DNA from 3 places in the Brevibacillus sp. TJ4 genome. Region 2 is predicted to be linked to each of the others. Evidence: riboswitches for the same ligand, from Rfam matches in the RefSeq annotation. Region 2 holds a riboswitch; each other region holds the start of a gene.
The links. Region 2 has a riboswitch for cyclic di-GMP ahead of ACAF76_RS00900 (methyl-accepting chemotaxis protein). Riboswitches for the same ligand answer to the same signal wherever they lie in the genome.
Positions count from the first base shown of each region.

Region 1: it holds a riboswitch for cyclic di-GMP, as region 2 does, so the genes downstream of both, ACAF76_RS01845 (DUF5317 domain-containing protein) here and ACAF76_RS00900 (methyl-accepting chemotaxis protein) in region 2, are expected to answer to the same signal.
Region 3: it holds a riboswitch for cyclic di-GMP, as region 2 does, so the genes downstream of both, ACAF76_RS19770 (diguanylate cyclase domain-containing protein) here and ACAF76_RS00900 (methyl-accepting chemotaxis protein) in region 2, are expected to answer to the same signal.

Region 1 is NZ_CP185865.1:407,066-414,933, forward strand. It holds gene ACAF76_RS01830 (carbamoyl phosphate synthase small subunit) at 1-486, shown strand, start outside; gene carB (carbamoyl-phosphate synthase (glutamine-hydrolyzing) large subunit) at 488-3,730, shown strand; gene argF (ornithine carbamoyltransferase) at 3,675-4,646, shown strand; cyclic di-GMP riboswitch class II at 4,740-4,823, shown strand; gene ACAF76_RS01845 (DUF5317 domain-containing protein) at 5,075-5,626, shown strand; gene ACAF76_RS01850 (HD-GYP domain-containing protein) at 5,610-6,944, shown strand; gene ACAF76_RS01855 (argininosuccinate synthase) at 7,211-7,868, shown strand, end outside.
Region 2 is NZ_CP185865.1:196,147-204,014, reverse strand. It holds gene ACAF76_RS00915 (PTS mannitol transporter subunit IICB) at 1-678, opposite strand, end outside; gene ACAF76_RS00910 (DEAD/DEAH box helicase) at 895-2,397, opposite strand; gene ACAF76_RS00905 (transporter substrate-binding domain-containing protein) at 2,647-3,498, opposite strand; gene ACAF76_RS00900 (methyl-accepting chemotaxis protein) at 3,608-5,581, opposite strand; cyclic di-GMP riboswitch class I at 5,662-5,759, opposite strand; gene ACAF76_RS00895 (IS1182 family transposase) at 6,083-7,555, shown strand; partial or broken gene ACAF76_RS00890 (formate--tetrahydrofolate ligase) at 7,596-7,868, opposite strand, start outside.
Region 3 is NZ_CP185865.1:4,027,698-4,035,565, forward strand. It holds gene ACAF76_RS19760 (winged helix-turn-helix transcriptional regulator) at 51-410, shown strand; gene ACAF76_RS19765 (MFS transporter) at 446-1,651, opposite strand; gene ACAF76_RS19770 (diguanylate cyclase domain-containing protein) at 1,888-3,159, opposite strand; cyclic di-GMP riboswitch class I at 3,170-3,252, opposite strand; gene ACAF76_RS19775 (ABC transporter ATP-binding protein) at 3,457-5,166, opposite strand; gene ACAF76_RS19780 (hypothetical protein) at 5,312-5,593, opposite strand; gene ACAF76_RS19785 (isocitrate/isopropylmalate dehydrogenase family protein) at 5,641-6,705, opposite strand; partial or broken gene ACAF76_RS19790 (aconitate hydratase) at 6,853-7,254, shown strand; gene ACAF76_RS19795 (DMT family transporter) at 7,319-7,868, opposite strand, start outside.

The DNA of each region.
Region 1 (7,868 bases), 210 kb from region 2:
CCGTTTGACGCGTCGTTTGCGCAGATCAAGGCGCTGCAGCCGGACGGCATCGTTTTCTCCAACGGCCCCGGCGACCCCGAGCATTTGCTCGCGTATTGCAGCGAGTGGCGCAAATCCGTAGAGCTGTACCCGACGCTGGGCATCTGCCTGGGTCACCAGGTACTCGCCTTGATGTACGGCGGCCAGACGGAAAAACTGGCGTACGGTCATCGCGGAAGCAACCATCCGGTAAAAGACCTGGAGACGGGAAAGGTCTACATGACTTCGCAAAACCACGGCTATGTCGTGAAGGAAGAAAGCCTGGACAAGAGCAAGCTGGAGGTTTCCTACCGGAATGTAAACGACGGTTCCGTCGAAGGGCTGCGCCACGTCAGCCTGCCGGTGTTCAGCGTGCAGTACCATCCGGAGGCACATCCCGGACCAAGTGACACATCCCATATTTTTCACCAATTCTTGCAATCGATGCGCGTAGTAGGAGCGAAGTAATATGCCGAAATTGCCACACATCCACAAAGTTCTTGTCATTGGTTCTGGCCCGATCGTCATCGGTCAGGCAGCAGAGTTTGATTACGCAGGGGCACAGGCCTGCCTCTCCCTGAAAGAAGAGGGCGTCCAGGTCGTGCTCGTGAACAATAACCCGGCCACGATTATGACCGATCAGCAAGTGGCAGACAAAGTGTACCTGGAGCCGCTGACCGTAGAGTCTGTTGCCGCAATCATCGCCAAGGAGCGCCCGGACGGCCTGTTGCCGACATTGGGCGGGCAGACCGGACTGAATCTGGCGGTCGCCTTGTCTGAGGCAGGCGTTCTGGAAAAATACAACGTAGAGCTGCTCGGTACGCCGCTTGAAGCCATCCAGAAAGGGGAAGACCGCGAGCTGTTCAAACAGTTGATGCAGCAAATCGACGAGCCTGTGCCGGAGAGCGACACGGTCGAGTCGGTGGAAGAGGCTTTGGCCTTCGCCAGCTCGATTGGCTACCCTGTGATCGTCCGTCCTGCCTATACACTGGGCGGTGCAGGCGGCGGCATCGCAGCCGACGAGGCAGAACTGAAAAAGGTAGCTGCCGGAGGAATTGCCGCCAGCCCGATCGGCCAGGTGCTGATCGAGCGCAGCGTAAAAGGCTGGAAAGAAATCGAATACGAAGTCATGCGTGATGCCAATGACACCTGCATCATCGTCTGCAATATGGAAAATCTCGACCCGGTCGGCGTGCATACGGGAGACAGTATCGTCGTCGCGCCCTCGCAGACGCTGACCGACCGCCAGTACCAAATGCTGCGCAGCGTTTCCACCAAAGTGATCCGCTCGCTGGGCGTGGTAGGGGGCTGCAACATTCAATTTGCTCTCGATCCGAATTCCGATCGCTACGTCTTGATTGAAGTCAACCCGCGGGTAAGCCGTTCCAGTGCCCTCGCCTCCAAGGCGACCGGCTATCCGATCGCCCGGATCGCGGCCAAACTCGCGCTGGGCATGCGCCTGGACGAGGTGCTGAACCCGATTACCGGCTATACGTATGCCAGCTTTGAGCCGGCATTGGACTACATCGTCGTCAAGATTCCGCGTTTCCCGTTTGACAAGTTCCCGCATGCCGACCGCAAACTCGGCACGCAGATGAAAGCGACCGGGGAAGTCATGTCGATCGCCCGCAATCTCGAAGCCGGGCTGCTCAAGGCAGTCCGCTCGCTGGAGCAGGGCTGCACCCACCTGTCCCGTCCGGAGATGGCGGAATGGACCGATGAGCAGTTGGCGCACGCTTTGCAGGAGGCGACCGACATCCGCCTGTTCGCGCTGGCGGAAGCGACGCGCAAAGGCTTTACCGAAGAGGAGCTGCACCGTCTGACGGGAATCGATCCGTTCTTTTTGCGCAGCATCCGCAAGATTGTCGAGATGGAGTTGGAGCTTGCTTCCTATAAGGGCGGTACGCTGGATGAAAAGCTGCTTTTGACCGCCAAAAGACGCGGCTTTGCCGATGAAACGATCGCTGCGCTGGTCGGCTCCACTCCGGCGGAAGTAAAAGCCATGCGCGAACAGGCGGGAATCCGCCCCAGCTACAAGATCGTGGACACATGCGCAGCCGAATTCGACGCGCAAACGCCTTACTACTATTCCGACTGGCAGGGCGTGGACGAGGTAGCGACGCTCACTGGGCGCAAAGTTCTGGTGCTTGGTTCCGGTCCGATCCGCATCGGGCAAGGGATCGAGTTCGACTACTGCTCGGTTCATGCCGCCAAGTCCTTGCAGGAAAAAGGAATAGCCGCAATCGTGGTCAACAACAACCCCGAGACGGTGAGTACGGATTACGAGACAGCCGACCATTTGTATTTCGAGCCGCTGCATGTGGAAGACGTGCTCCATGTAGCCGAGCGCGAGCAGATCGAAGGCGTCATGGTGCAGTTTGGCGGGCAAACCGCGATCAATCTGGCCGCCAAGCTGGAACAGGCCGGACTGAAGGTGATGGGCACTGAGCTTTCCGCGATTGAACGGGCGGAGGATCGCGAGCTGTTCTACGACATGCTGCGCAAGCTCGATATTCCGCACATCCCCGGAAAAGGCGTCTCCACCCAGGAGGAGGCCGCTGCAATTGCTGAAGAAATCGGCTATCCGGTGCTGATGCGTCCGTCCTACGTCATCGGCGGGCAGGGAATGGTTGTCGTGCATGACGAAAGCGAGCTTTCGGCTACGATCAGCGAATGGCTGAGCCATCCCGACAGCCAATCGTTCTTCCCGCTGCTCGTCGACAAGTACGTGCCAGGCCAGGAAGCGGAAGTAGATGCGGTCTGCGACGGGACAGACGTGCTGATCCCGGGCATTTTTCAACACGTGGAGAAAGCGGGGATTCACTCGGGTGACAGCGTAGCCTTGTTCCCGGCTCCCGCGCTGTCCGACGAGATCAAACAGACAATCTCCCGCTACACCGCCGCGATCGCGCGCGAAATGGAAGCGGTGGGATTGATCAATATTCAATTTGTCATCCATGGCGATACCGTTTATGTGCTGGAAGTAAATCCGCGCGCCTCCCGCACCGTTCCGATCACGAGCAAAGTGACAGGGATTCCGATGGTGCAGTTGGCAGTGCGGGCGCAATTGGGAGAAAAGCTGGCAGCGATGGGGTACGGTACAGGCCTGTTGCCTGACATTCCGTTTTCCGTGGTGAAAGCTCCGGTCTTCTCCACTATCAAGCTCAATGGCGTCGACCCTGCACTCGGTCCGGAGATGAAGTCGACCGGAGAGGTGCTCGGCTTGGGCCAATCGTTCGCGGAAGCCGCAGGCAAGGCTTTTGCCTTCAAAGACAAAATGTACGGAGACTGGCGCTCCGGTCACGCCGTCATCCTTTCCTTGCGCGATGCAGACAAGCGGGACGAGGTAGCGGCTGCGATCGCCAAGGTGAAAGCAGATGGAGCAGTGCTGGCTGCTACGCCGGGTACGGCCAAGTGGCTGGAGTCTCAGGGAGTCAACGTCGCGCACGTACTGGCAGACGATCAGCAACTGCCGGCTTTGCTGCAGCAGACACCTGCCGCTTTTGCACTGGTTACGGCGACAAAAGGAAATCGCTTTGGCAGCAACGGATTCTCTTTGCGCAGCCGCTTGATCCAGCAAGGCGTGTCCTTGTTTTCCGCGGTAGAAACCTTTGACTTGTACGTGCAATCGAAACTGGAGAAAAGGGGTGGCTCGGATGCAACCTGTGAAGATATTGGAACACTTACCCAACTTGCCGTTAAGCAAGCATAAAGGAAAAGATTTGCTTCGTATCGACGAGTTCGACGGCCAGGAGCTGATGGAGCTGCTGCAGCTCGCTTCGCACATCAAGCAGCTTCAGCAGCATGGTCAGCCCTTCCAGCCGCTGCAAGGCAAGACGCTGGGAATGATCTTTGACAAGGCTTCGACCCGCACTCGGGTTTCGTTTGAAGTCGGCATGTACCAGTTGGGCGGCATGGGCATGTTCCTCAGCGGAAAAGAATTGCAGCTCGGACGGGGAGAGCCGATCAGCGACACGGCGAAGGTGCTCTCCCGCTACGTCGACGCCATTATGATCCGCACGTTCTCTCACGCATACGTGGAAGAGCTGGCATTGCACGCTTCGATCCCGATCATCAACGGACTGACCGACCTGTACCATCCCTGCCAGGCGCTGGCAGACCTGCTGACGATCTGGGAGCAAAAGGGCAAGCTGCAAGGCGGCAAGCTGGCCTATGTCGGAGACGGCAACAACGTAGCCAATTCGCTCGTGCTGGCAGCAGCGCTCGTCGGTATGGATGTACGCGTCGCAACCCCGGTCGGCTACGAAATGGAAAGCGGCATCGCCCAGAAAGCCAAGGAATACGCACAGCAAAGCGGCGGCAAGCTGCTGATTACCCATGATCCGGTGGAAGCTGTGGCTGGAGCGGATGCCGTCTACACGGACGTCTGGACCAGCATGGGCTTTGAAGCGGAAAATGAGGTTCGCCTGAAGGCATTTGCCCAATACCAGGTGAACGAGCAGCTCACCGCTCACGCCGACCGCGAGCACGTTTTCTTGCACTGCCTGCCTGCACATCGCGGCGAAGAAGTGACAGCAGGCGTCATCGACGGACCGCGTTCATTCATTTTCGACCAGGCGGAGAACCGCCTTCACGCGCAAAAAGCTGTTTTGGCAGCGCTGGTGTGAGAATAGTTCTAGTTCAATAGCATCATTATTTTGGTTTTTCCCAATAGAGCCCAAATCTGTGATTGCCGAAATTTGTCAGATAGTTATAAAATATAGACAAGAAGATGCAATGAAGTACAGACAGTATTTGGTCGCTTTGTCTGTATGGAGCGAGTAGCGAATCCGCCCTTTCCCCCAAGCATGGAAAGGAACTTTGGTAGAGGCTGTATTTGGTCGCTTGGCCTCTATCCGATACAGTAGCGAACCCGGCTTTCTCCATTTCTAGAAAAAGGAGGGGGATCAGGATGAAAAAATGGATCACTGCGATCTTGATGGTGGTTGCCATCGTAGCTGCTACTTCGGCAAACTTCCACATTGGCTAATAACGGAAAAGAAAAACACCGCTTGCTTTGCAGTGGTGTTTTTTCTTAAACTTGGGGGAACTTTCGATGCTATTGGACGTCATTCTCGCTTCATTCCTCGTGGCCTTGCTGCGGGGAGGAAGGGTCAAAGAACTGCCAAAGTTCAACCGGGTGTATTTGCTGGTTGTCACGATTGCGCTTCAGATTTGTGCTGCCTTTTTTCCGCTCCAGGGCGGGGTGTTTATCTCGATTGCGTACGTGTTTATCCTGGCGTTTCTCCTGTCGAACCGGCAGTATGAAGACATGCGCATTTTTAGTGTCGGGTGGTTTTTGAACGCCATTGCGATCTGGACCAACGGCGGAAAGATGCCGATCGATCTGGAGCAGGCGAGCAAGCTGCCGTACGATTTGGAGCCGGTGATAAACGGCACCAATTTCAAACACAACGTACTGACGGAAAGCTCCAACTTTCCGTTCCTGACAGATGTTATTTACATGCCTTTTATCATTCCGAGAGTGATTAGTATCGGGGACATTTTTATTATGCTGGGTGCCTTTTTGCTTGTACAACGTCTCATGGACAAACCGATTTCTCTACTACAACTCCGAGAAGGTAAAAGCTATGCGACAAAAAATTGATGTTGGGTTCATGGTCAAGGGCTTCGTGGTGCAAGTAGGCTTTGTACTAGCTGCCATCAGCATCTTTTACACCTCCTTGCCCGCGTGGGAGCCCAGGGAAACATGGGGAGTATTGTTTGCCTATACTCTCCTCACCATCTTTTCCTGTTTTGCGCCGATCCGATACTCCAAAACGATCCTGACGGTAAACAACGCAGTCATTTTTTCGGGAATTCTTCTGTACGGGCTGGAGGTCGGGGTATGGGCGGCCGTTATTGAAGCTCTGATTATCGCATTTCTGGTACGCTTTAACTTGCTGAAAACGCTGATCAATTCAGGTCAATTGCTGATGACGATCTGGACGGTGGCGGTCGTAAACGAGTGGCTGGGAAGCTGGGAGTTGTCCCCGATCCTCTCCGATCTGCTGCTCGCCGTCCTGTACTGGTTTGTCAATTTGATCCTGTGTGGGCTCGGTATTTCCTATTTTTATCGGACAAGCTGGTTTGCTACGATTCGGGACATGGCCCGAGGGTTTACCTCTACCTATCTGCTTCTGATGGTACTGGCAGGCATCGGGGCACGGCTGTTTGAATCATACGGTGTCCTTGCGCTGATACCGATGCTCATCGCCTTGCTTACGATCAGCTTCGTGTTTCACCAATATTATGAAAGTGTGCAAAAGCTTCAGCAAAAAGTAGAAGAAGTGAAAAACCTCAACCATGGCTTCCTCACGACGATGGCTGCCGCGATTGACGCCCGTGACCACTACACGAGCGGTCACTCCATGCGTGTGGCGCATTGGGGCCGGGAGATCGCCAGGCAAATCGGATTGCCCCCAGAAAAAGTAGAGGAGGTATACTTCGGCGGTATCCTGCATGATATTGGCAAGATCGGGATTGAAGATGAAATTCTCAATAAACAAGGGAAATTAACACCGGAGGAATACGATAAGATCAAACAGCATACGGTGATTGGATATGAAATCGTCAAGAAGGCCGGGATGTTTCACGAACTGCTTCCCGCGATCCGTTCCCACCATGAGCGCTTCGACGGAAAAGGCTATCCGGATGGTCTCGCAGGTGAGGAGATTCCGCTGATTGCCCGGATTTTGGCTGTATCCGACTCGTTCGACGCGATGGTAGCGGACCGTCCGTATCGCAAAGGCTTGCCGCTGGAAGTCGCGTTGCAGGAGATCAGGCGCGGGGCGGGAACGCAATTTGACCCGGAACTGGCGCACCACTTTGTGCATATTATCAACCAGCTCCCTCCGGGGGAACTGGAGGGCATGCTCGGGCAGCAAGACAGCCCCGAGGTTCCGCTCAAGGAAACGCTGCCCTGAAACGATTCCCCGCGGCATCCGGAAGCGTGTGATGTACATATTCGCCGCAACTGCATGAATAAAAGCATATACATAAGAATACGCACAAGCTGGCAAGAAGCCGGGCGGTCGACAAGACGCGTCCGGCTTTTGTTGTCGCCCCGAAGTACCAGTTGTTGCTGGCGAAAAAGAACAGAGAGCAGGGAAAGAAAATGGTTGTATTTTTATAAATACATTTGTATAATTACTCACATAAGAAAATTCTTCGGTATAGGGAGAGAAGAACCATGTCCAAAGAAAAAATCGTATTGGCCTATTCAGGCGGTTTAGATACATCGGTAGCCATTCGCTGGCTGCAAGACACATACAACTACGACGTCATCGCGGTCGCGCTTGATGTCGGGGAGGGCAAAGACCTCGATTTCGTGCAGAAAAAGGCTCTGCAGGTCGGCGCCCTGAAATCGATCGTCGTCGATGCCAAGGAAGCATTTGCCCAGGAGTTCGTCCTGCCGGCACTGCAGGCAAACGCGATGTACGAAGGCAAGTATCCGCTCGTCTCGGCGCTGTCCCGTTATCTGATTTCCCGCGTCCTGATCGAGATCGCGGAAAAAGAAGGAGCGGTCGCTGTCGCACACGGCTGCACCGGAAAAGGAAACGACCAGGTCCGTTTTGACGTATCCTTCACGGCTCTCAATCCGGAAATCAAGATCGTCGCTCCTGTTCGTGAGTGGGGCTGGACGCGTGACGAAGAGATCGAATACGCGAAAAAGAACAACATTCCGATCCCGATCGATCTGGACAATCCGTACAGCATCGACCAAAACCTGTGGGGCAGAAGCTGCGAGTGCGGCGTCCTCGAAGATCCGTGGGCGGCTCCGCCAGAAGGCGCATACGATTTGACCAAATCGATCGCCGATGCTCCTGACGAGCCGGAAGAAATCGAGA
Region 2 (7,868 bases):
CAGCAGGAAAAAGATTGACTGTCCCGCCTTCGCTGCCTGATCCAGCCCGATCGGACCGAAAATGCCGTGGTTGATGGCGTTGTTCAAGAAAAGGATTTTCGCCGGTTCCACGATGATGTTGGCCAGCGGCAGCAAGCCCGCATTGACGATCGCCTGCACACCTGCGGCCAGCGCCTGGTTCAACCCTTGCACCACTGGTCCGATTGCACTGAACGCTACCAGTGTCAGCAGGCCGCCCACGATCCCTGCCGTGAAGTTGTTAATCAGCATTTCAAATCCGGGGCGAATTTTTCCTTCCAGCGATTGGTCTACTTTCTTCATCACCCATCCGCCGATTGGCCCCATAATCATGGCCCCGAGAAACATCGGGATGTCGGTCCCGACCACGACCCCCATCGTCGCAATCGCCCCGACGACACCTCCGCGGACATCGTGGATCATCTTGCCACCTGTGTATCCGATTAATAGCGGCAACAGATACGTAATCATCGGCCCGACCAATTTGGCCAGGTTTTCGTTGGGCAGCCAGCCCGTAGGAATAAATAATGCGGTAATCAGTCCCCACGCGATAAACGCCCCGATATTGGGCATCACCATCGCGCTCAAAAACCGTCCGAAGTTCTGTATCCGGACTCGTACATTGCCTGTCGGCTTGTTGCTTCCAACTGCGCTTTCCATCGCCAAACCTCCTTTTTCGCACGCCTGTGTGCAGAACATTTAGAATCATGCTGTTACACCAAAATATAAAGCGTTTTCATATTGGCCTCAACAAAATGAAATCTCGGCTTTGTCGCCAGCATTGTTGCCAAAACTGAATTGAACCAGCAGCATGAGGAGGAGGCAGACGCAAAACAGGCCCCTGAACGATCTCAGGGGCCTGGCTTCTTTTTCAATTTAGCGCTGACGATCGCCGCCACGTGGACGGGAATCGCCGCTGCGCGGACGGTAGTCGCCGGAACGTGGACGGAACTCGCCACTGCGCTGACGGGAATCTCCCGTGCGCGGACGTGGTGGCCGCTTGGCTCCGTAACCGCCCGGGCCGCCTTTCCCTTTTGGCGTTACTCGCTTCTTCCCGACGCGTACAGGCGCTTCTTCCGTGAGGCGGACAGGTGTCATATCCGGCTCTTTGGTCAGCAGCTTGAGCGCAGCGGAAATCAGGGTGACCGAGTCTACCTCTTCCAGCAGTTGTTCCGCCAGTGTTTTATACGCACCCAGATTGTCGCTGCCGCTCGCTTCCATCAGCTTCTCGACCGCGATGCGCTGCTGTCCTTCCATCGCTTCCGACATGCTCGGCACTGCACGGCGTTCCATTTTGCGGTTCGTCGCCCGCTCAATCAGACGCAAATGGTCGATTTCCCGAGGTGTCACAAAGGTTACGGCCAGACCTGTTTTTCCGGCACGGCCCGTTCTTCCGATACGGTGGACGTAGCTCTCCGAATCCTGCGGAATGTCGAAGTTGAAAACATGGGTCACGCCACTGATATCGAGCCCCCTCGCCGCCACGTCCGTTGCGACCAGCACCTCGATCGTACCTTCCTTAAACTTGCGCAGCACGCTGTCCCGCTTGGCCTGGTTCAAGTCGCCATGGATGCCTTCCGCTCCGTACCCGCGTTTGGTCAAGGCTTCCGCCAATTCATCGACACGGCGCTTCGTTCTCCCGAAAACGATGGCGAGCTCAGGAGAATGGATGTCCAGCAGGCGGCAGAGTACATCAAACTTCTGCTTTTCCACGACTTCCATGTACTGCTGCTCGATGTTGGGTACCGTCACTTCTTTTGCCTTGACGGAAATCAGTTCCGGGTTATGCATGAACTGCTGGGCAATTTCCTGGATCGCCCGCGGCATCGTCGCCGAAAACAGCAGTGTCTGACGCTGCTCCGGTACTTCGCGCAAGATTTCCCGGATGTCGTCGATAAAGCCCATGTTCAGCATTTCGTCAGCTTCATCCAGTACGACCATCTCGATCGCATCGAGGCGAATCGTCCTTCTGCGCATATGGTCCATAAAACGGCCCGGTGTCGCCACGATAATTTGCGGCCGCTTTTTCAACGCCTTGATCTGGCGAGTAATGTCCTGCCCGCCGTAGATCGGCAATGCGCTGATTTTTTTGTACTGGGCGATTTTGTTGATCTCCTCGGCGACCTGTACTGCCAACTCGCGCGTCGGCGTCAGGACGATCGCCTGGATTTGCGGGTCCTCTTCGTCTACTCTCTCCACGAGCGGAATCCCGAACGCTGCGGTCTTCCCTGTCCCCGTCTGCGCCTGACCGATCAAGTCCTTTCCTTGCAGAGCCACCGGAACGGTCTGCACCTGTATCGCCGTCGCCTCTTCAAACCCCATGTTTCCCAAAGCCCGGGTAACGGAGTGATGTAATCCAAATTCATAAAAAGTTGTCAATGCCCTTCAGTCTCCTTTTGTTCAATCCTTCGTCTATTAAAATTCTCACTAAAAAAGGGCATTATTCCCGACGATCCGGAATATGCCCTTCTACTCCCGTTTGTCATACACAGCATCCTGCAAAGAACATAGCCCTAATCGTACCATGCCGGGACGAAAAAAGCAACTTGACCTGACAATCATTTCCACTCCATGCACAAAAAACAGGCGAGAGAAATGCACTCTCGCCTGCCCAGTCCATACGTTTTCTTATTTTACCCACTTTTCGTACAGCTCATCGAATTTTCCTTGAAGTTCCATCTCATCCATCCACAGCTCCAGGTAGCTGGAGAAGATGAAATCTCCGCGATGAATCATGTACCCTTTTTCGCTTTTCGTGAACGGATCGTCCACGCGTTGTGCGAAAAGGCGGTCATCGGCATTTGCGTATACGATCGCTTCAATCGTGTCGGTAATCATCACGTCGTATGTACCGTCAGCAACCAGACCAGGGATGTCCAGGTTATTTTCCACGACTGTTACATTTGCTTCTGTCAGATACGTATCTACGAAAACCTGGTTCGTTCCACCCGGGTTTACACCGATGCGTACTTCAGGCTTGTTGATATCTTCAACCGAGTAGAACTTGTCTTTGTCTTCTGCGCGGATCAATGGCACTTTGCCAAACAGCAGGTAGCCGTCGCTCACGTACGCTTTTTGTTGACGATCCGTATTGCGCGTCACGCCGCCTACCGCGATGTCAAATTTGTCAGCGAGCAGATCGGACATCAGGGTTGGCCAGGATGTTTGCACGAAACGCGCCTCCACACCCAGGCTTTCCGCGAATGCCTTCATAGCGTCAATATCGTAACCCTCGAACTCGTTTGTCTCTGGGTTCAAATATGTGAACGGTTTGTAGTCACCAGGCGTTCCCACCAGGATATAACCGCGTGCCTTGATTTCATCGAGACGCGATTCAAACTTTTTGTTGGCTTTCGCTGTGTCTACGGCAGCGTATTGTTGCTGCGGCGCTACTGTGGCAGCACTTGCTCCCACTGCACCTGTAATCAGCATAGTTGCGGCGAACGTGCTCGCCAAGATGGATGTTGTAATCTTTTTCATGGATGTCTCCTCCTGATCCAGTACAGAAATATGGTAATGACTTGGGGAATAAATGATTGCGTGATGCTCTTGGATGCATCCCCCCTTTCAATTCTGCCAATCCTTGTTTTTACAGCTTGAATTTGCCAACACGCTGCTGCAGCTCTTCTACAACTCCGTTCAACTGATCGACAGAACCGACGATTTCCTGGATCGTCGCGAGCTGTTCCGCGGTTGCTTCCACGACTTTGTCAGCATCCGCCGAGGAGTGCTTGGCGATTCCATGCATTTCCTCCACAGCCGCTGTTACCTGCTGAGTGCCCGCGGAAATTTGCTCAGATGCGGCAGAGACTTCCAGGATGTGCGACGCTACATTGCGCGAGGATTCGAGAATCCGCTCAAAAATGCCGCGAACCTCCTGGATGATCTGAATGCCTTCTTGCGTGTTCTCTTTTCCGACTGCCATGACTTCTACGGCATGTGTCGTATCATTCTGGATTTCCTCGATCAGTTGGGCGATTTTGATGGTTGCCGCCTCCGACTGATGGGCGAGGTTTTTCACTTCTCCCGCTACGACGGCAAAACCGCGTCCGTGCTCGCCCGCTCTCGCCGCTTCGATCGAGGCGTTGAGCGCGAGCAGGTTGATCTGCCCGGTCAACTGGCTGATCGTATCCAAAATGCCCCCGATTTCCTGGGAACGTCCGCTCAGTCGTTCGATGACAGTCGAAGCGTTGTTTGTAGCCTCGCCGATGTTGTTCATTTGAAGCACTGCCTGTTCCACGGCAGTCGCCCCTTGCTCTGCCTGTTCGGTAGACTCGCGGGCTGCCTCGGAAACCTGGGAAGAAGTTTCCGCGATTTTGGTGATTCCACTCGCCATGTCGTTCATGGAAATCGCCACATCCTGCGAACTTACTGCCTGAGCCTGCGCTCCTTTGGCAATCTGAGCGATCGCGGAACCGATTTGCTCGACTGTGCTCGTCGTGTGATTGATTCCGGTGGAGACCTCTTTTGTATAACGGAGCACGTGATCCGAAGAGTGCGATACCCCTTCGATCAGATCCTTCAAATGAGAGACTGTCTTGTTAAAGTCGCGAGAGAGAACGGCAATTTCGTCTTTTCCTTCGACGGACACCGCCTCTGTCAAATTCCCCTGCGCGACCACGTTTACAGCCTTGTTCAGACGCTGGATCGGCCTGACGACGCCTCTTGCTGTCAGGTAGGAGAGAACCAGACCTACCAGCAACACCACTGCCGAGATGAGCAGCAGAGTGAAGAACAACTGATTCACTGCTTTATGCAATTCATTCTCCGGAGCGGTGACAAATACACCCCATCCCAGGCTCGTAGGGGCATAGGAGGCAAACTGGTCAGCGGACCCGTCCGTGTAGTTGATCAATCCTTTGCCGCCCTCCTGAATACTTGCATATGCGCTCTTCAATTCCTCGACCGAAGATTCCAGAATCGTTCCTTGCAGAATCAATTCTTCATCAGGATGCCAGATGTAGGTTCCCGCCTTGCTGACCAGAAAGGCGTAGCCCGTTTCGCCGAACGCTTCCTCGGAGACCTCTTTCTGGATCTCATTGATCGGAATGGTCGACCCCACATAACCGTATTGGCGGTTGTCTTTCATCAGCGGATAAATAATCGTCACGATGTTGTTGCCAGTTCGCTGCGAGGTCACCGGTTCCGAGACGATAATTTTCCCTTCCCCTTTAGACGCTTCCTTGAAGTGAACGCGGTCAGACGGGTTGGTCTCCTCCCCCCGAAAGTTGATGACCTTCGTACCGCTCAGGTCATACGAGAAAAAGAAAGTTTCAAACTCCGGGTTCTTTGTCTGGGCAGTTTGAATCAGCTTCAGGTCCTGATCAAACTGATTGTCCTCGGAGATCATTTCGCTAACGGTTTCCACGATGGCGATTTTTTCCTTGAAGAAGCTGTCAATTCTCGTGGACAGGCTTTCCGCCGCCATCTCTGCCTCCTTGTTCAGACTGGCAGACAAGAAACTGGATGAACTCATGTAGCTTGCACCACATACGACAGCCAAGCTGACTGCCAACAACAGACTCATCAGAAGCATCAACTTTTTTCGTAAACTAAGATACATAAGTGCTGAGTCCCTCCTGCATGTAATGTGTGAAAACAAAAAAGAAGACGCCAAACGGCAGCCTTCTTCCCTCGCCTCGGTTTGGCAACCCGGCTGTCATAGCATGTGACAATCGTCACATATCCGTAGACCCGTGGCTTTGCGTCCCTGTCTTTCAACAGGTTTGCCTTTATCTCCATTTTTGTCCAGATTGATATTATGTTCAATATAACATAAAAGTTGGTAAGTTTGATTAATAAATAATAAAATTTTCCCGATTTTTGTTTACCATTTGTAAAAAAAGACCACCGATGTTAATAGGTGGCCAATCTGTCAGGAAAGTGGCTTGTCCCGGGGAAAGCAGGTTTTTCCCGCCGAAATGGGCTCCATCATACAAAAAACCCCGTTAATAAAAACGGGCCAGCCTGTAGACAAAGTTCCGTAAGGAACAGGGTCTGCAGGCTTTTTTGTTGAATATAGAACATGTTACGTTTTCAAAAGTTATTTTTTAGAGGTGGCATTATGCTTAATAAGCAAGAGGCCGAAGGGCGTTATCAGATATCTGCATTCTCGCTAGATGAGTTGGTGCCAGAAGATCATCTCGTAAGAAAAATTGAAAATGCAATCGACTTTTCGTTCATCTATGACTTGGTGGAAAGCCTCTACTGTCATGACAATGGCAGACCCAGTGTTGACCCTGTAGTCTTAGTTAAAATTGCTTTCATCCAATATATTTTTGGAATTCGTTCCATGCGACAAACGATTAAAGAGATCGAAACCAATGTTGCCTATCGGTGGTTTATTGGCTATGATTTCAGTCAGCCCATTCCCCATTTCACGACCCTAGGCAAGAACTATGTTCGCCGTTTTCGGGATACTCAACTCTTCGAGTCGATCTTCCTTCGAATATTGGAGGAGGCGGTTCATCATGGATTCGTGAAGCCTGATGTGCTTTTCATTGATGCTACGCATGTAAAAGCCAGTGCGAATAAGCATAAATACGTGAAAGAAATCGTTGAAGAACAAGCGAAGAAATATCAAGAGCTGCTGGACGAAGAAATCAATCAGGATCGTATTGCACATGGAAAGAAGCCCCTTGAAAAAAAGACAGAAACTTCGAAGAAGGAGGTGAAAGTCAGCACAACTGACCCGGATTGCGGATTGTTTGTAAAAGGGGAAAAGGAACGTGTATTTGCTTATAGTTTTCATACAGCATGTGATCGAAATGGATTTGTGCTTGGTGCCAAGGTAACGCCAGGCAATGTGCATGACAGTCAGGTTTTTGAGGATGTTTTGAATCAAGTGCGAAAGACGTTTGCACAGCCTCAAGCTGTGGCAGTGGACTCGGGATACAAGACGCCTTACATCAGTAAAACACTCCTTGATGACCAGATTCGCCCCGTTATGCCCTACACAAGACCACGCACCAAAGAAGGTTTTTTTAAAAAGCACGAATATGTGTATGATGAATATTTCGACTGCTACATCTGCCCGAACGAGCAAATCTTAACATATGAGACAACAAACAAGGATGGGTACCGTATCTATCGATCAAATTCTCAAGTTTGCCGAAGTTGTCCGTTCTTGAAACAATGCACGGAAAGTAAAGACTACACAAAGAGAGTGAGTCGCCACATCTGGGCTGATTACCTCGAAGAGGTAGACCACCTCCGGCATACCGAGGAAAACAAACAAATCTATAGCAAACGGAAAGAAACGATTGAACGTGTATTCGCTGATATGAAGGAAAAGCATGGCATGCGTTGGACGACCTTACGAGGACTGGAGAAGGTCACGATGCAGGCGATGCTTGTTTTCGCTGCCATGAACTTGAAAAAAATGGCGACCTGGCTATGGAAATCAGGTCGCCAAAAGGTGAACGATCAAAACACCTTCGGTATTTTCATCAAATTATTAAACAAACTCCCTCTGCTGTTCGTTCAGCGAGGGAGTTTGTCTGCAATCTGCCCCGTTAATAAAAACGGGCTTTTTTAACAAGACGAAATCCCTTTTCATGGGTGCATGTTTTCACGCATTACGAAAGACCTAGTACATGACCAGCTTCATCCAGTCGCATCGACTCCGCCGCCGGCTTTTTCGGCAATCCTGGCATGGTCATAATGCTGCCCGTCAGGACGACAAGAAAACCTGCCCCTGCCGAGAGCCGCACCTCATTGACTGTGATGGCAAAATCCGTGGGAGCGCCGAGGACGTCTGCCCGGTCTGTAAACGAGTAAGGCGTCTTGGCCATGCAGACAGGGAGGTGGGACAGCCCCAATTGCTCTACCTTGTGCAGCGTTTTTTGCGC
Region 3 (7,868 bases), 520 kb from region 2:
TTTTGTACCATAGTAACAAAAAAGTTCCTATTACGAGGAGGATTGCAACCATGAAGAAGAAATACAACATCTCAGTCGAAGCGACATTGGAAGTGATCGGCGGCAAATGGAAATGCGTCATCCTCTGCCACCTCACCTACGGAAAAAAACGGACAAGCGAGCTGAAGCGCCTGATGCCGGGAATCACGCAAAAAATGCTGACCCAGCAGCTTCGCGAGCTGGAGCATGACGGCATCGTCAACCGGATAACCTACAATCAGGTTCCCCCGAAAGTCGAGTATGAACTCAGCGAATACGGCTGGAGTTTGAAAGGCATCCTCGACTCGCTCTGCGCTTGGGGTGAACAGCATATTATCAAAGAGTACGGAGACAAATACGCCGTTCTGGAAGAAAACATTCTAAACCGATAAGCATCGTGTACACGTCATCCATCGAATTGATCCTGTCATGCGGTCTTCTCCAGCTTGCCGCTGATCGCCGTCAGTACGACAGCGCCGAGCACCATCACTCCGCCGATCCACGGTGTATGGATCAATCCGATGGTATCGACTACGATCCCGCCGACAAAAGCTCCGATAGCAATCCCCAGGTTAAACGCAGCGATATTAAATGCCGAGGCTACATCCACGGCGCCCGGCTCGTATTTTTCCGCGAGCTGGACGACGTAGAGCTGCAGGCCAGGAACATTCATAAAGGCGAGAAGTCCCATCAGCACGATGGTAATCGTCCCCGCTACCTGATACGGTGCTGTCATCGACAGAACCACCAGAATGACCGCCTGCACAGCAAACATCCAGAGCAGAGCACGGATCGGATGCTGATTGGCGACCTTTCCCCCGAACGTATTGCCGATTGCGATGGCAAGCCCGTAGACGAGCAGAATCAGGCTGACTGCACTCGCCTGATACCCGGTGATTTCCTCGAGGATGGGGCTGAGATAGGTAAAGGCGACGAACGTACCGCCGTATCCCAGCGCCGTGATTGCATACACCAGCAGCAGGCGGCCGTTGGTCAAGATTTTTACCTGATCTTTTACGGAAGCAGGCTTGGCTTTCTTCTGATTGTTGGGGACGAGCAGAGCTGTGCAGATCAAGGCAATCAATCCCAGCAAGGCAACCCCCCAGAAGGTTGCCCTCCATCCGAACATCTGCCCGATGAAGGTCCCGAGAGGCACTCCCGTCACCGTAGCGACAGTCAATCCTGTAAACATCATGGCAATCGCGCTCGCCCGCTTATTCTCCGGTACGAGATCGGCGGCGATCGTGGAGCCGATCGAGAAAAACACGCCATGAGAAAAGGCTGTGAAAAAACGGGCGATCAACAAAAGGGAAAAGCTGCTCGACAATGCTGCAACACTGTTTCCGACGGTGAAAAAGACCATCAGCAAAAGCAGCAGTGTCTTGCGGGGAATTCTGCTGGTCAGCGCCGTAATGACCGGCGCCCCCACCGCGACACCGAGCGCATAGCCGGATATGAGCAGACCGGCGAGCGTAATCGTGACGTTCACATCCTGAGCGACTGTAGACAGCAAACCGACAATGACAAATTCCGTCGTTCCGATGCCAAATGCATTGATAGCGAGCGCAAGCAGGGCGAGTGTATGGTTTTTCCCACCTCGTGCCTGTTGCACGCCATGGGCAACTGTATTCATTGTTTTCCTGTCTCCTTTTATGCGTAGTAGTCAGTCATCCGATCACGGGGCCCCGCAGCCCGAATGACTGTGGAATCGAACGAGTGCTATTATGTCGCATACAGTCCTCGGAAAAAAGTACGCACTTTTTTGTATCATAGTCACCGAAAAGTTCCTGTACAGTACGCAAGCTGCACAAAAGCTGGCGGTCCGCACACAAAAAAAGACAGCAGCCGATGAGCTGTTGTCTTTTTCCTTCACTTCGCTTTATAGATACTGTATTTGTTTTTCCCTTCTTCTTTGGCTTGATACAAGGCGCTGTCTGCCTTTTTGAGCAAAGTCTGGTGCGTGTCGCCTGGTTCGTAGAGCGCAATGCCGATGCTGGATGTGGTAATGAACGAGACATCGTTGATGTTCCACGGGTGTTGCAGGCCTTCCAGAATTTGGTCCGCAATGACGACTGCCTGCTCCAGACTGTGCGCATCGGATAGGCAGATGACAAATTCATCACCGCCCATTCGCGCCAAAATGGCTGATTCCGGGATACATGTTTTTACTCTTGCTACAAACTGCTTCAGCAGCTCATCCCCCACATCGTGACCGAATGTATCGTTGATGTCTTTAAATTTATCGAGATCGAGGTACAGGACGGCAAATCCGTGATGCTCGTGCTGTGCTTCCTCGATGGACTCTTTCAGCTTCATGTAGAACAGCCGACGGTTAGGCACTCCCGTCAAGCTGTCGTGAAAACTGTAATACTCCAGTTGATCCTGATATTTCTTTCGCTCGGTAATTTCCCGTCCGACAAACATCATATTTTTGAAATTTCCTTCTTCATCGAACATTGGGGTACCTTTGAGCTCCAGCCACACCTGATGGCCGTCTTTGTGACGGCGGACAATTTCATACGTAAACGGTTCCTGGGAGACGACCATGTTTAAAAAAACAGCCTGGAAATCGGTATCGACCCCTTCATCAGGCCGATGAAAGACCCATTTGCCGACATATTCCTGCGGGTCATACCCAAGGACCATTTGGTGGGACGGCGAAGCGTAGGTGACGATCCCGTCCAGATCGACCTGCTGGATCAGGTCGAGCGAATTTTCCGCCAACAGCCGGTAGCGTTCTTCACTTTCCTTCAAAGCCTGTACCAGGCGATGCTGCTCCGTTATATCCATCGCGATCCCGAACACACCGATGACTTCACCGTTGACGATCAACGGGATGTTTTTCACATGCAGATGGATGATCTCTCCACTTTTATGGATGGCATCCATCTTGTATTCGCAGGGAATCCCTTGCACGACGACGGCAAACTTTTCGTTTACCATGTCGAGGTGCTCGGGAACGGTCAATTCTTTGTAATGAACTCCTAAAAGCTCTTCCTTGGCATAGCCGAGCGACTCGGTTAATCCTTGATTGGCTTCAATGATCCTGCCCTCAGTGGAAAGGACGAAAATCCCATCCGTATTATGGTCAATGATCGATGTAAACACTTCGATAGACTGCTCACTCAAAAACCCAATCATTTTTTCCTCCTTCGGCAGCCCAGCCGTCCTAGCAATGCCGTAGACCTGTGGCTTTGCGTCCCAGACTTTCGTTCTGGGTTGCCTTTTCGCAGCAAAACGAAAACATATTCTCTGAATCTAGCATGTGTTTCCGCTTTGCACATCCTACTATGGTCATGCCTTATGTTAAAGTCAACTATATGTAGACACTTTAAATTCAGCAATAGTGTAATTATTGGAAAATGCACATAAAGAAAGAAGCCGTTTTTCAACGGCTTCCCTACACTTGACACTATCAGTCATTTTTCCTGTTGCCTTTTATCCGAATTGAGCCTGATGCAAACGGCTGTAGATGCCTCCTGATGTAATCAATTCTTCGTGGTTGCCTTGTTCGGCTATGCCTTCCTTGGTCACGACCAGGATGCGATCGGCATTTTTGATGGTGGCAAGCCGGTGAGCGATGACGAGCGTGGTGCGCCCCTGCGACAAATCCGCAAGCGACTTTTGAATCGCCAGTTCTGTCTCCGTATCCAGGGCTGAGGTCGCTTCGTCAAGGATGAGAATCGGCGGGTTTTTCAAAAACATGCGCGCGATCGACAGTCTTTGCTTTTGTCCACCTGACAGCTTCACGCCCCGTTCGCCGATGATCGTATCCAGTCCGTCTGGCTGGCTGCGGATAAACTCATCCAACTGTGCCTTGTGCGCTGCTTCCAGTATCTCTTCATCGGTAGCATCCAGTTTTCCGTAGGCGATATTATCCCGAATACTTCCGGAAAACAGGAAGACGTCCTGCTGCACGATACCAATCTGACTGCGCAACGAATTCAGCTTCATGTCGCGAATATCGACGCCATCCACTTCAATCGAACCGCCCTCGACCTCATAAAAGCGCGGGAGCAGACTGCACAGCGTCGTTTTCCCCGCTCCGGATGGACCCACAAAAGCGACCGTCTCTCCAGCGCGAATGTCAAACGAAATGTTCTCCAATGTTTTCTCGTGACCTTTGTACCCAAAACTTACATTGCGATAGCGGATGTTTCCTACGAGATCCACATGGACGGCCCCAGGAGACTCCGTGATGTCAGGAGCGGTATCCATCACTTCCGTAAACCGTTTGAAGCCGGCGATCCCTTTTGGATAGCTCTCGATCACGGCGTTGATTTTCTGGATCGGCCCGATGAGTACATTGGACAGCAGGATGAAGGCAACAAACTGTCCATTGGTGAGGTCTCCCGCGATGACAAACCATGTGCCGAACAAGAGCGTAAACAACGTAATCAGACGCATGAGCACGTAGTTCGCGGTGATGCTTTGGGCCATGATTTTATAGGAAGCCAGCTTTGTTTGCCGGTACTGTCCATTGTTGACGGCGAATTTTTTTTGTTCGTACTCTTCGTTGGCAAAAGCCTGTACGACTCGGATGCCGCCGATGCTGTCTTCCACGCGGGCGTTGATTTCCCCGACGTCCTGAAACAGTCTGCGAAATGTGCGCGTCATCTTTTTGTTGAAGTGAATCGCGAGCACCAGCAGGACGGGAATGACAATAAACGATATGACGGCCAATTTCCAGTTAATCGACAGCATGATGAGAAAGGAACCGATCAGGGTCATCACCGCGACGAAAACATCCTCCGGTCCGTGATGCGCTACTTCCCCGATCTCCTCCAGGTCTTTGGTCAGCCTGGAAATCGAATAGCCTGTCTTATGATTGTCATAATAGGAAAAAGAGAGCCTCTGCATATGCGCAAACAGCTCTCTGCGCATATCTGTTTCAATGTTGATCCCGAGCATGTGCCCCCAATAGGTGACGACGTAATGAAAGCCTGTGTTGAGCAAATAAATCAGCAGCAATCCCAGGCATGCCCAAAAGATGATCACCCAGTCGTTCCCGGGAAGAAGTTTGTCGATCACTTGATTTACGGCAATCGGAAAGGCCAGCTCCAGCAGACCTACGAGAATGGCACATGAAAAATCGAGAATAAACAGCCATTTGTACGGTTTGTAATAAGAAAAAAAGCGCAACAGCAAATAGACTTCCTCCTAACTTTGCGTAATGCAGTTCACCGGATTCAGCGAGGGAATTCCCCCTTCAATTTCTCCTTCATATTACACTACCTGCAGATAGAGATGAATGAAAAAAACCTAACTGCGATTTCACAGTCAGGTGTGGAAATTACCTTTTTCTCTTCCGAATCTGATCCATAATAGATCCGGTGCTCGTCTGCGGACTGGTCAAGACGGGTATGCCGAGCTCCTCCACGGCAAAACGGGCTCTTGCCATGGAGATTTGCGCCAACACAAGGACGTCCACATGGTTACCCGCAAGTTTTTGCGCACGCTCTTTGATCAACTGATTATGTTTGTCTGTATCGCCGTTTTGTAAGGCGTGGAAGGCTTCTACCATCGGCGATACGGAATTCATCGTCGCATGGACCAAACCGATCCTCGTTTTCATCGATTCCTCCTTCTTCACGGCGAAACAAATGTCCACCTTTTGCGTTTTCACAGCCGTTCAACAATCGCCTTGGTAAATTCCGTCGTCGATGCAGTTCCTCCCAGATCGCGTGTGGAAATGCCATCGTACATCGTCTGCATGGTCGCGTTCTCCACCGTCCGCGCTATTGTCTGCAAGTCCCGATCCTCATGCCGGGCAGCCAGCCAGTCGAGCAGCATGACCGCAGAAAGCAGCTCTCCGACGGGATTCGCTATGTTTTTGCCTGCAATGTCGGGAGCCGATCCATGTGCCGCCTGTGCCATCGCCTGATTGTCGTTCGTATTGATCGATGGCGACAATCCCAGGCTCCCTACCAGTTCACCAGCCAGGTCAGAAAGAATGTCTCCAAACATATTGGTCGTGACAATCACATCAAAGTCTCTTGCTCGCCGAACCATGTGAGCGGCCATGGCGTCGATATGATAATCTTCCACCTGCACCTCGGGGTACGCTCTCCCCACTTCCCGGCACGTATTCAGAAACAATCCATAGCCCAGCTTGATGACGTTTGCCTTGTGGACGATGGTTACTTTCTTGCGTCGCTGCATCGCCATCCGGAAAGCAGCGTGCGCGATTCGTTCGGCAGCCTTTCTGGTAAACACTCCGGTGACAATCGCCACATCCGGGTTCACCATGAATTCGCCGGTCCCCTGGTACATGTTGCGATCAGGGTAGAACCCCTCTGTATTTTCCCGAAAAATCACCATATCAGCTTCTCCCACAACACTTTTGATGCCGGCAATCGTCCTGCTGGGCCGAATATTGGCATACAGATCAAAATGATGGCGAAGCTCTCCGCTGGGATTTCGCTTGACTTGATGTTCCGGTGGGTACGCCGAAGAATCATGTGGTCCCATGATCCAGCCATGACATGTTTCCAGTGACTCTTTGGTGATGGCTGGTACAGGCTCACCGTATTCCTTGATTCCCGTCCACCCCATTGGCAGTTCAATAAAATCAAACGTGGCTCCCTTCACACGTTCCGCCGCTGCTTGAAGCACATCTACAGTAGACTGGACGATTTCAGGTCCGATCCCGTCTCCGTACAATACCCCCAACTTGTATGTCGCCATGTTCTCCATACCTTTCCGTCGTTGTTTTTCAAACTTTCTGTAAAAAATGTAGTACAACAAGCAACGAAAATAAAATAGTGATTTGGAATTGGGGTCCATAGTTTTTGGTTATCCCTGGCTTGCTTCCTACAGAACGCGGCTCTGGAAGACGGGACCCCGCTTCTGATCATCGCAGGCAAAGAATACGGCACAGGAAGCTCTCGCGATTGGGCAGCCAAAGGACCTTACCTGCTCGGGGTCAAAATGATTATTGCCGAAAGCTACGAGCGCATCCATCGCAGCAATCTGGTAGGGATGGGCATACTTCCCCTGCAATTTACTCCCGGAAACAGCGCCTCTTCGCTCGGCATCACCGGCTGCGAGAGTTTCGAAACGATAGGATTAGGCAACGAACTGAGACCCGGGCAAACGATCACGGTCAGAGCTACCCGCGAGGACGGAAGCATGTTTTCATTTGAAGTGATCGTTCGTTTGGACAATACGGTGGATGTGGACTATTATCGCAATGGCGGGATTATGCAGACTGTCGTGCGGCGGTTGTGCAAATAGCAAAGCCGAGGAAAATCAGGGCGCACAAACCCTGGTCCCTCGGCTTCCTTTGCGTTTTCCTGGTTCAAAGCGGCCTCCCTTTCTCTTCCGTGTCCGTGACCGTGCGCGCCTGCCCCGACCGCAACCAAAAGTACATCCCCATCCCGATCAAGGTCAGCAAACCTCCTGCCACCTGCATCGCTCCCACCACTTCACCGAGCAGCAGATAGGCGAGGATAATCGCCAGCACAGGCTCCCCGATCACGCCGACAGAGACTGTCGTGGCGCCGATTGTGTTCAGGAGCAGGTTGAACAGAAAATGACCGAAGACAGTGGGGATGATCGCCAGCAGGAGAAAATACGTCCACTCGGAAGAATCGTATTCGGTCAGCGAATAGCCTTGGGCGACGCTGTACGCCAGCAGCACGAGTCCACCCAGACCGAACACCATGATGCTGTACACATTGGCGGGTATCTTGCCGCTCAGCTTTTGCCCGGCCAGCAGGTAGACGGCGATGGCGATAGTTCCGAGCAGGGATAGTCCATCGCCGATCAGCGCCTGTCGCGACACCTCCATATCACCCCACGCGATCAGCACGGACCCGGCGAGAGATGCCGCCATGCACAAGACAATC